One region of the Glycomyces rhizosphaerae genome, then DNA from elsewhere that is predicted to be linked to it. Evidence: predicted binding sites of a transcription regulator. Region 1 holds the regulator's gene; the other holds the start of a gene.

Region 1 (5,876 bases):
GGACGGTGTCGCCGAGGCGGATCGGTTCGCCGAATTCCTGGAGCGCGGCGAGTTCGTCGGGGCTGATGGAGCCTTCGGGGCCGATCACCAGGGCGATCTCGCCGGAGTCGGGCAGGTCGACCTGGGAGAGCGGCGCGTCGGCCTCCTCGTGGAGGACGAGGACGCGGGTGGCGCTGCGCAGGCGGGCGACGAGCTGCTTGGTGGTGTGGAGTTCGGCGACGTGCGCGAGGCGGGCGCGGCGGGCCTGTTTGGAGGCTTCGCGGGCGGTGGCGGTCCATTTGGCGCGGGCCTTGTCGCCGCGCGGGCCCTTCCACTGGACGATGGATCGCGAAGCGGCCCACGGGATCACTTCGTCGACACCGATCTCGGTGAGCATCTGCACTGCGCGTTCGCCGCGGTCGCCTTTGGGGAGGGCCTGGACGACGGTGAGCTTCGGGTCGGGGGCCGGGACGGTGCGCTGCTGGAGGATGTCGAGGCGCAGCGAGCCGCGTTCGGCGTGCGTCACGCGGGCGGAGGCGACGGTGCCGGAGCCGTCGGTGAGCAGCAGCGTCTCGCCGGGTTGGAGGCGCTGCACGTCGGCGGCGTGGTGCCCTTCAGGGCCGTCGAGGACGAAGCCGCCGACCGCCGGGACGGCGTCGACGAGGAAGACCGGATCGCTCACCTGGGTCCTGTTCCGTTGCGGGAGTCTGACCGGAACAGCCTAGTCGGCGGTCAGCCGATGAAGTCGACGGCGCGTTCCCAGCGGAGGCGGCCGGTGATCTTCCGGTAGAGGGTCGGGTTCGCGATGCGGCCGAAGGAGTGCGCGAAGCGGGCTTTCGGGAGGTGGTGGGGGACGAGGTCGACCCAGCCGTCCCGGTCGGCGGGCGGGTTCCAGCTGGCGGCCGGCGTGGCGACGCGCCATTCGGCTTCGCGGGGCTCCTGGGTGGTGCATTTCAGAACCCAGTAGCCCTTGCCGGAGTAGCCGATGACGAGGCAGGGGCGCTGCTTGGAGCGGCGCGGTTCGTCCTCGAAGGGCACGTCGGCCTTCCAGCGCTCGCCGATCTGCGGCCCGCCGGGCGGCGGGGTCGCGTCGAGGCGGGGGCGGCTCGGGGCGAGGCCCGTGGCCGAGCGGCGGCGCAGGTAGACGACGAGGGCGACGAGGCCCGCGACGAGCAGGATGAGGAGGAGCCAGAGGGTTGCGGGGTCGACGCTGATCACGGCCCCGGAGTGTAGCGGAGCCCCGCTCCCCTATCCCCTACGCGTGTCCGTACTGGGCTACTCGTGCAACTTCCCCGCTACGCGTGTCCGTTGAACGCGTCCCGCATGCGGCTAAAAAAACCGCTGCCGCCCTTGACCTCTTTGATCTCCTCGTCGCGGAGGCTGGCGAGCTTCTTCAGGAGTTCTTCCTGCTCGGCGTCGATCTTGGTGGGGGTGCGGACGTCGAGTTCGACGAAGAGGTCGCCTCGGGCGCCGGCGCCGCGGAGCCTAGGGACGCCGTGTCCTCGGACCTTCTTGACCGTGCCGGGCTGCGTGCCGGAGGCGACTTCGACTTCGACCTGGTCGTCAAGGGTGTGGATGTTGAGCTTGGTGCCAAGGGCGGCTTGGGTCATGGGGACGCGGACGCGGCAGCGCAGGTCGGAGCCCTCGCGGGTGAAGACCTCGTGGGGCTTCTCGTGGACTTCGACGTAGAGGTCGCCGGCCGGGCCGCCGCCGGGGCCGACTTCGCCTTCGCCGGAGAGGCGGATGCGCATGCCGTCCTCGACGCCCGCGGGGACCTTGACGGTGATGCGCCGGCGCGAGCGCACGCGGCCTTCGCCGCCGCATTTGCGGCACGGGTCGGTGATGATGGTGCCGTAGCCGGAGCAGGCCGAGCAGGGGCGCGCGGTGCGGACCTGGCCCAGAATCGTACGTTGTACGACTTGGACTTCGCCGGAGCCGCCACAGGTGGTGCAGGTCTGGGGTTCGGCGTCGCCTTCGGTACAGGAACCGTCGCAGGAGTCGCACAGGACCGCGGTGTCGACGGTCAGCGTCGACTCGGTGCCGAACGCGACCTCTTCGAGGTCGAGGTCGAGGCGCAGCAGCGCGTCGTTTCCGGGGCGGGTGCGCGAGCGCGGGCCGCGGCGGCCGAAGCCGCCCATGGAGCCGCCGAAGAAGGCGTCCATGATGTCTTCGAAGCCCATGAAGGGGGCGCCGCTGCCGCCCGCGGAGGTGCGGGAGAACGGGTCGCCGCCGGCGTCGACGATCGCGCGCTTCTGCGGGTCCATGAGGACCTCGAAGGCGGCGTTGATCTCCTGGAGGCGCTCTTGCGCGTCGGGTTCGTCGCTGACGTCGGGGTGGTACTTGCGCGCCAGCTTCCGGTACGCCTTCTTGAGTTCGTCGTCGGTGGCGTTCCGGTCGACGCCGAGAATGCCGTAGTAGTCCTTAGCCACGTGCGCTCTGTCCTGTCAGCGGTTCTGTTCCAAAATTTCGGACACGTACCGGGCGACGGCGCGGACGGCCGCGATCGTGCCCGGGTAGTCCATGCGGGTGGGGCCGAGGACGCCCATGTGGCCGACCACCGATCCCGGTCCGTATCCGGCGGTGACCACGGTGGTCTCGCGGAAGTCGTCGAGGTTGTTCTCGTCGCCGATGCGCACCGTCAGGAGCGCGTTGGAGTCGGCGCGGCCCAGCAGCTGCATGAGCACGACCTCCTCCTCGAGGGCTTCGAGGATGGGCCGCAGGGACCCGGCGAAGAAGTTCCCGGGGCGGGTGAGGTTCGCCGCCCCGGCGACGGCGACGCGTTCCTCGGTGCGCGCGACGACGGTCTCCAGGAGCACGCGGGTGAGTGCCGCGGCGGTGGTTTGGAGTTCGGGGCGGACCAGGTCGGCGAGGCTCGCGATGACGCGCGGGGCGTCGGCCAGCGGCTTGCCCTGGAGCTGCTCGTTGACGAGGCGGCGCAGGTCGAGGACGTCGTCCTCGCTGAGTTCGGCGGGCATCTCGACGTAGCGCTGCTCGACGCGGCCGGTGTCGGTGATCATGACGATCATGAGCCGGGTCGGGGTGAGCGAGACGAGTTCGAGGTGGCGCACGGAGGAGCGGTTGAGGCTCGGGTACTGGACGACCGCCACCTGGTGGGTGAGCTGGGCGAGCAGGCGCACGGTGCGGGTGACGACGTCGTCGAGGTCGATGGCCTCGGAGAGGAAGCGGTGCACGGCGCGGCGTTCGGCGGCCGAGAGCGGCTTGATCTTGCCGAGGCGGTCGACGAAGAGGCGGTAGCCCTTCGGCGTGGGGATGCGCCCGGCGGAGGTGTGCGGCTGCTGGATGTAACCGGCGTCTTCGAGGTAGGCCATGTCATTGCGGACGGTGGCGGCGGAGACGCCGAGGGCGTGGCGCTGGGCGACGGCCTTGGAGCCCACGGGTTCCTGGGTCGCCACGTAGTCCTCGACGATGGCGCGCAGCACTTCGAGTTTGCGATCGTCCATCGCCGCCACGTCCCCTCAGTCTCGAAACCGCTCGGTGAAGCCGTCGACCGAACACGGGTTCAGTCGGCCGGACTCAAGTTTGGCACTCCCGGTCCGGGAGTGCCAGTCTACGTGTGCCGTCAGGCAGCCGGGAGGACGAGCGCGCCATCGTCTCCGACCGTGGCCGCGGCGTCCCCGAAGTCCTCGGCGAGTTCGTTGAGGTCCTCGAAGGCGCCGTTGTCCTCGTCGAGCTGGGGGTAGCCGTCGCCGTCCATGCGGGTGGCGGTCATCTTCCCGGCGACGACGGTGCCGTCCTCGCGGATGGTGACGGAGAGCACCGCGGAACGACCGAGCGGGCCGTCGGTGGAGAACAGGTTCTGGCCGCCCCCGAAGTTCCCGAGCGAGTAGCAGATGAGCTTGCCGTTGTAGACCTCCATGCCGCGCAACACGTGGGGGCCGTGGCCGACGACGAGGTCCGCGCCGTTGTCGATGCAAGTGTGGGCGAAGCCGCGCGTGTCGCCGCGGTCCTCGCCGAGGTAGTTCTCGACCCCTTCGGGCACGTGCCGGTGGTCGGTGCCTTCAGCGCCGAGGTGGGCGGTGGCGATGACGATGTCGGCCTGCTCCTTCGCGGAGGCGACGAGCGCGGCGACCGCGTCGAGGTCGCGGTTGTCGGTGTAGAACGTGTACGGCGCGAAGCCGACGAGACCGACGGTGAGGCCGCTCTCGGTCTCGACCAGGCACACCTCGTCCTTGATGCCGCAGACCTCCATGCCTGCTTCGCGGATGGCCTCCTGGGTATCGGCGGCGCCGTCGGGTCCGGCGTCCCAGCCGTGGTTGTTGGCCTGGTTGAGGACGTGGAAGCCGGCGTCGGCGAAGACCTGCGCGTATTCGCCGGGGAGGCGGAAGTAAGTGCACTCGCCGCCGCCGCACTTGTCGAAATCGTGGGTCGCGAGGGCGCCTTCGAGGTTGGCGATGACCACGTCGCCGGTGAGGGCGGACTTGACGCCCTCGAAGAAGCTCGCGCCGTCGTCGGAGGCCATCTGGTCCGGATACGAGCCGGGCATCGTGTCGCCCACGTGCGTGATGGTGATCTCGCGCGGCTCGGGCGAGGGGGACTCGGAGGCGGGCTCCTCGGCGGCCTGGCCGCCTTCGTCCTCGGCCGGGGGCGGCTCTTCCTCACTGCAGGCGGCGACGGCCGCGAGTCCCGCGGCGGAGGCAACGAGCAGGCCTCGACGGCCGAGAGTAGGCGTGATGGTGCGCATGGGTGGTGGGCTCCGGGTGGATCGGTATGGGGGTCCGTGTGGGGGCGCCACCTGGGATGGTGCCGCGGCCTCTGGGAAGGCGCGCGAGTCGGCCCGCTGGGATGCACGGTTCGCGAATGAGGTTCGCAGGTACGAATCTAACGGTGACCGGCCAGAACGCCGTCAGGAGGTGAGGTCTCTCACGACCGCGTCCGCGAGGAGGCGACCCCGCAGCGTGAGCTTGAGGCGGCCGTCCTCGATGACGGCGAGTCCGTCGGCGGCCGCCTGTTCCGCAGCAGCCTGGCCGTTCGCACGCAGCAACGATAGCGGCAGCCCGCTCGCGAGACGAGTCCGCAGCAGGATGCGCTCGAGGTAGCGGTCGTCATCCGTGAGGACCTCGTGCCCGGCCGCGGGCAGGCCCTCCGCGAGCGCGGCGCCGTAGGTCGAGGGGTGCTTGTGGTTCCACCAGCGCACGTCCGGCAGGTGCGAATGCGCGCCAGGCCCGGCGCCCCACCAGTGACCGCCCTCCCAGTACAGGAGGTTGTGACGGCATTGCGCCGCTTCACTTCTGGCCCAGTTGGAGACCTCGTACCACGCGAATCCGGCCGCCGAGAGCACGGCTTCGGCGGCGAGGTAGCGGTCGGCCGCCACATCGTCGGAGGGCTGCGGCACCTGACCGGAGCGGATCCGGCGGGCCAGCGCGGTCCCGTCCTCGACGATGAGCGCGTACGCCGAGACGTGGTCGACACCGGCGTCGACGGCGGCGTTGAGACTCGCCTCGAAGTCGGCGGCGGTCTCGCCCGGCGTGCCGTAGATGAGGTCGAGGCTCACGTGCGCGAACCCGGCCTTGTGGGCGTACTCGACGGCGTTGAGCGCCTTCTGCGGCGAGTGCTCGCGGTCGAGGATCTTGAGCACGTGGGAGGCCGTGGACTGCATGCCGACGGAGAGGCGGGTGAAGCCGCCGTCGTGGAGCTCGGCGAGGTAGTCGGCGTCGACGGACTCGGGGTTGGCCTCGGTCGTGGCCTCGTAGCCGTCGGCGAGGCCGAACGCGTCGTCGATCTCGCCGAGGATCGAGGAGAGGTCGGCCGCGGACAGGAGGGTGGGGGTGCCGCCGCCGAAGAACACGGTGTCGACCTTGGGGCGCTTGCTGAACCGAGCGGCAGCGTCGCGGATCTCGGCGCGCGCGATCGAGGCGTACGTGTCCCGCGAGACCCCG
Region 2 (5,876 bases), on a different contig from region 1:
TCTGGCCGAGGAGTTCCTGGAGCCACTGGGCGTCTCTCAGTACCGGCTTGCGATGGCGATCGGGGTGCCGCCACGACGGATCAACGAGATCGTGCACGGTAAACGGCGCATCAGCGCCGACACCGCTCTGCGGCTCGCACGGTACTTCGGCACCTCCGACCGGTTCTGGATGAACCTCCAGAACCGCTACGACCTCGAGATCGAGCGCGACCGCCTCGCGAACGATCTGCGTCAGATCAAGCCGTTCGCGGCCGCCTAGGCCTCTTGGCAGAGGATTGCCGCGTGGGCTTCTCCGAGGCGGGTGAGCACTAGCGTCGCCTCGTTGGCGCCCTTCAGCTTCAGCTGCTTCCTCAGCGCTGCCGGGTCGATTCCCGTTCCTCTTTGCTTGATCGTCAGGCGGCCGATTTCTCGTTCTGCCAACAGGGTCCGCAGTTTCTTGGGGTGGAGGGGCCAGACTTCCTCCACCTTCCAGGCCCTGGCGAACGGGGTTTCCCGCAGCTCATTGCTGTAGAGGTAGGCGATGGTCTCGTTGGCGGTGTGGGCTGCCAGCTGCTCCGCCAGCTCTGCCACCAGGCCTGCCCGGATCACTGCTCCATCCGGCTCATAGAGGTAGTCCGCGATCTCGCCTACTTCGGCGTGCTCGTTGCCTGCACCCGTCAGCTCGTGCCACTTGCCCGACTTGTAGAGGCTTGCCCTTCGCTTGACCTCCGCTGCCTCGCCCAGCCATAGGCAGGCCTCGACGACGTCCCGATCCACCGAGACCCATTCCGCTTCGGCCCCTTCTGGAATCCACTCATGGCTGATGCCCGGGCCGAGTTTCAGGGCGGCGAACTTGGTCTTCGACATGTGGGTCAGGAGGTCGTTCAACGGCGGCGAGTAGTCGGCCGGGTTGAAGTTCCGTCCCGCGCCCGAGCGGCGGGCCGGGTCGGCGAAGGCCGATTCCAGCAGGGGGGTCTTGAGGGCGTCGCCTACCTTGATCTCGACCGTCAGGCCTGTCGCGTCGGCGTTCGCCTTCGCGTACTCGGCGGTCTCCGCGCTCATGTCCACGGCCTCGACCCTCATGCCCGCTTCCGCGAAGGCCAGGGCCTCGGTGCCCAGTCCGCAGCACAGGTCGGTCACTTCGTCCGCGTGCCTCGCGAACCGCGCGGCCCGGCGTTCCGCCACCACCCACCGCGTGGCCTGTTCCAGGCCGGCCCTGGTGAAGTAGAGGTTCTCCGCCCGCTCGCCGAACTTGGTCCTGGCGTGCTCGCGCAGGTCCGCCAGCGTCAATGCCGCTGCCGCGAGATCGGGGGCGATGCCCGCCTTCCGCAAGGTCAGCGGCGCCCGGTCGCCGTCCTTCCGCAGGGCCTCCGCGGCCTGGTTCTGGAGCTCGGGGGCGGCCTTCAGGGCTTGGAGCAGGCTGGTATCCACGTGCCTCATGGTATGACGTCGGAGACCCCGTGTTGACGGTCCCCACCTGCGTGAATTAACTTACGTCTTAGCACTCGCAGACCGAGATTGCTAAGCGCTATGATCGGCTTGGCACTCTCACCTGGAGAGTGCCAACAGCCACGGGCCGGTGCCTCGGCACCCGCGACGACGAGACCCGAGCCGTCGTGGCGACATCCGTATTGAACACGCAGGTTTGGAGAAACCAAGTGAGCAAGGCTGCCATCAAGCCGCTGGGCGACCGCATCGTGGTCCAGGCGAACGAGGCCGAGACCACCACCGCCTCGGGCATCGTCATCCCCGACACCGCCAAGGAGAAGCCCCAGGAGGGCACCGTTCTGGCCGTGGGCCCGGGCGCCTTCGACGACAAGGGCAACCGCCTCCCGATCGACGTGAAGGTCGGCGACGTGGTCATCTACTCCAAGTACGGCGGGACCGAGGTCAAGTACAACGGCGAGGAGTACCTCGTCCTGTCCTCGCGCGACGTCCTCGCGGTCGTCGAGAACTAGCACGCCTGGGGCCCTCACTTGAGGGCCCTTTCGTGTCTTAGGAAGGGACACCCATGCCGAAGATTCTCAACTTCGCCGAGGACGCGCGGCACAACCTGCTGAGCGGTATCGACCAGCTGGCCGACACCGTCAAGGTCACGCTCGGCCCGAAGGGCCGCAACGTGGTCCTGCAGCGCTCCTTCGGCGCGCCGCTGATCACCAACGACGGCGTCACCATCGCCAAGGAGATCGAGCTCGCCGACCCGTACGCCAACCTCGGCGCGCAGCTGGTCAAGGAAGTCGCCACCAAGACGAACGATGTCGCGGGCGACGGCACCACCACCGCGACCGTGCTGGCTCAGAAGATGAGCCGCGCGGGCATCAAGGCGGTCACGGCCGGGGCCAACCCGATCGCGATCCGCAAGGGCATCGAGGCCGCGGCGAACGCCGTCTCGGACGAGCTGCTGCGCCAGGCCATCCAGATCTCCGACCACGAGAACATCGCGCAGGTCGCGGCGGTCTCGGCGCAGGACCCGGAGATCGGCGAGCTCATCGCCAAGGCCATGGACACGGTCGGCGTCGAGGGCGTCATCTCGGTCGAGGACGGCTCCAGCCTGGAGACCATCCTCGAGGTCACCGAGGGCATGCAGTTCGACAAGGGCTTCATCTCGCCGAACTTCATCACCGACCAGGACTCGCGCCAGACGGTGTTCGAGGACCCCTACATCCTCATCACCAACGGCAAGGTCGGCTCGATCGAAGAGCTGCTGCCGGTGCTGGAGCGGGTCGTGGAGACCTCGAAGCCGCTCCTGATCATCGCCGAGGACGTCGAGGGCCAGGCCCTCGCGACCCTGACGGTGAACGCCCTGCGCGGCACGCTGCGCGTGTGCGCCGTCAAGGCCCCGGCCTTCGGCGACCGCCGCAAGGCCATCCTGGGCGACATCGCGGCCCTCACGGGCGCCGAGGTCATCTCCTCTGAGGTGGGCCTGGAGCTCAAGGCCGCCGACCTGTCGCACCTGGGCCGGGCCCGTCGCGTCACCGTCTCCAAGGATGCCACCACGATCGTGGACGGCGGCGGGGAGCGCGCGGACGTCGACGCCCGCATCGCGCAGATCAAGCAGCAGGCCTCCACCACCGAGTCCTCCTGGGACCGCGAGAAGCTCGAGGAGCGCCTCGCGAAGCTCTCGGGCGGCGTCGCCGTCATCCAGGTCGGCGCGGCCACCGAGGTCGAGCTGAAGGAGCGCAAGCACCGCATCGAGGACGCGGTCAACGCGACCAAGGCCGCGGTGGAAGAGGGCATCGTCGCCGGCGGCGGCGCGGCCCTGATCCACGCGATCAGCGTGCTCGAGAAGATCGAGCTGGACGACCCGGAGGCCCGCGTGGGTCTGCGGATCGTCGAGGAGTCGCTGTCCGAGCCGCTGCGCCGCATCGCGATCAACGCCGGCGAGTCCGGCGACGTGATCGTGAACGCGGTCGAGGGCAAGGGCTGGCGCGAAGGCTGGAACGCCGCCACCGGTGAGTACGAGGACCTGGTCACCGCCGGGATCATCGACCCGGTGAAGGTCACCCGCAACGCGCTGCTGAACGCCGGTTCGATCGTCGGCATGCTGCTGACGACCGAGGTGACGATCGTGGACAAGCCCGCGGACGAGGACGAGGAAGCCGGTCACGGCCACTCGCACTCGCACGGCGGGCACAGCCACTCGCACTAGAGCCGGGCCGGGGTCGTAGGACTCCGCAACGGAACGCAAGCAAGGCCGCCGACACCGTCGGCGGCCTTGCTCCGTTCTTCGGCCGTGGTTTAAGCCCAGGTCGAACGCCTGGACGGAACTCCAAGTGTCAACATCCCGACACTTAGTCGCACTACTGTCGGGAAACCGATAGAGTTCAAGTGCCTTCGCGGCCTTTGGGGATCGGAGCCGCGAAGGCACTTTTTGTTCCCTCCCAGATGCCTGGTTCCACCAGGATCCGCAGGGCCCCATCACTCCTGGTGCACCACGAGCTCCCGCATCCGGTTGAGCGTCGCCGCCACCTCGTACCGCCTCGGCACCGCCAGGTCCACCTCCCGGATCCGCAGCAGCTCGGCCTCGCCGCCGGCGTCCAGCACCTCGTCCAAGCGGTCCAGGACCTCCGCCACGGTGGCCTCCCCGTCGATCCAGCCGTGCCGCACGGCCGCCTCGATCGCCAGGCCGATCCCGGTCGTCATCGCCGGGTCGGTGATCTGCTCCACCGATCGAACATCCACATCGGACTCGCCGAATCGCAGCCCGTCCGTGCCGCCGGCCTTGATCTTCTGCTTCCCGCGCGACTCGGAGGACACCGACCGCGGGTCGATCACGCGCGCCCGCGGCATCCGGAAGCCCCCGGCCTCCACCGTCCGCCCGGTCGGCTTGGCCGCCAAGGCCTTCGCCCGCTCCGTCACGTCCTCAGGCCGGTACGCGTCCATGAGCACGACCCGGTCGGCCACGTCCATGTAGTCGCCCGAGCCGCCCATGACGAGGATCGTCGCCACCCCGTGGTCGTCGGCCATCGACCGCACCAGGTCCACCAGCGGCGTCAGCGGCTCGCGGTCCTTCGCCACGAGCTCCTGCATGCGCGCGTCGCGGATCATCAGGTTCGTCGCGGCCGTGTCCTCGTCGATGAGCAGCGCCTTCGCGCCCGCCTCAAGGGCCTCGACCACCGCGGCCGCCTGCGAGGTGGACCCGGACGCGTTCTCGGTCGTGAAATGCCGCGTGTCGTCCCCGCTCGGCAGGTGGTCGACGAACGCGTGGACGTCGACGCCCGTCACCGCGCGGCCGTCCTCGGCCCGGATCTTCACCGCCGACGAGTCGGCGACAACGAGGTCGCGCCCGTCCCCGGGGATGTGGTCCCACACCCCGGACTCCAAGGCCCGCAACAGGGTCGATTTGCCATGGAAGCCGCCGCCGACGATCAGGGTGACTCCAGGGCCGATCCCCATGCCCCGCACCGTCCCCGCGTGCGGCAGGTCGAACTCGACCGCCATCGACTCCGGCGTCGCGAACGGCACGCCGTTCTCCAAGGGCCGCTGGTCCACTCCTGAACGCCTCGCGAGCATCGCCCCGTCCGCCACGAACCCGACCAGTCCCGCGGCCGCCACGGCCTCCCTGAGCGCTTTGAGGTCATCGGCGTGCCGCGTCCACACCAGCACGTCCTCCTCGGGCACCGCGAGCGTCTCGTCGGCCGCGTCGGGCAGGATCTCGCACAGCAGCCGCGCGGCCTGCCGCCCCGCGATCCGCCGCCCGTGCCCCGGCAGCTGCGCGCCGAGTCGGAACACCACCGACCCGTCCTCGCCCACCGTGCAGGAGGCCCGGCGGAGGATCTCCTGCCCGCCCGCATCGATCCGCAGGTCCCTTGTGGGGCACGCCTTCCGGAAGCGCTTGGCGAGCAGCACCGCCAGCGCCCGCCGCCGCTCCGGCGTCGCGTACCAGTCTTCGAGCAGGTCAGCGGCCTCGGCGTCGAACTCGAGCGCGACCCGGCTCGGCGGCGCGTACGGGTCGGACTGGATCTTGGAAATGTCCAGAATCGCCGGACCTGCCCACCATTTGCCACGCAAGGATTTATATCGGCCGTAACTCGTACCTTCCAGGGCCGTTAGTTCGTTAGACAGGTCATGGCGAGGTGGATGTGAACGAGAATCACCAAAATCGCGGGACTCGGCTCGGTACCGTCGACCGCCTCTTCGCTGTGTCATGCCCCCAGTTTCCCATCCGGGACGAGGAACTCGCGTCAGCGAACCCGAACACCATGCGTCCACGCCTCGTCCCGAAAACTCGAAAAGTCACTCGAAAAATTCGCGCGAACTCGCGTCATGGCGGCGGACCGCCTGCGTGCTGGTAACAGAGAGACACGCACGGCCTACCGCAGCGAAAGGTAGAACAAAGTGAGAACCGTACTGGTCTGTGTTAAGACTCCTCAAGCCGGACAGAAGATCTCGGCCTG

The links. Region 1 encodes HrcA, which represses chaperone genes, less so after heat shock. Its sites were predicted from a motif close to CTTAGCACTCNCNNNNNGNGAGTGCTAAG; they were not measured.
Region 2: the regulator HrcA is predicted to act here: its motif matches at 1,477-1,505, upstream of groES (co-chaperone GroES).

The regions. Positions count from the first base shown of each region.
Region 1 covers NZ_JBHRWO010000004.1:17,336-23,211, reverse strand. Annotated here, with positions in the region: gene ACFO8M_RS00835 (16S rRNA (uracil(1498)-N(3))-methyltransferase) at 1-661, opposite strand, end outside; gene ACFO8M_RS00830 (hypothetical protein) at 712-1,197, opposite strand; gene dnaJ (molecular chaperone DnaJ) at 1,275-2,408, opposite strand; gene hrcA (heat-inducible transcriptional repressor HrcA) at 2,424-3,440, opposite strand; gene ACFO8M_RS00815 (CapA family protein) at 3,560-4,681, opposite strand; gene hemW (radical SAM family heme chaperone HemW) at 4,844-5,876, opposite strand, start outside.
Region 2 covers NZ_JBHRWO010000010.1:943,140-949,015, forward strand. Annotated here, with positions in the region: gene ACFO8M_RS14165 (HigA family addiction module antitoxin) at 1-259, shown strand, start outside; gene ACFO8M_RS14170 (THUMP-like domain-containing protein) at 256-1,419, opposite strand; gene groES (co-chaperone GroES) at 1,638-1,937, shown strand; gene groL (chaperonin GroEL) at 1,991-3,628, shown strand; gene ACFO8M_RS14185 (P-loop domain-containing protein) at 3,898-5,628, opposite strand; gene ACFO8M_RS14190 (response regulator transcription factor) at 5,818-5,876, shown strand, end outside.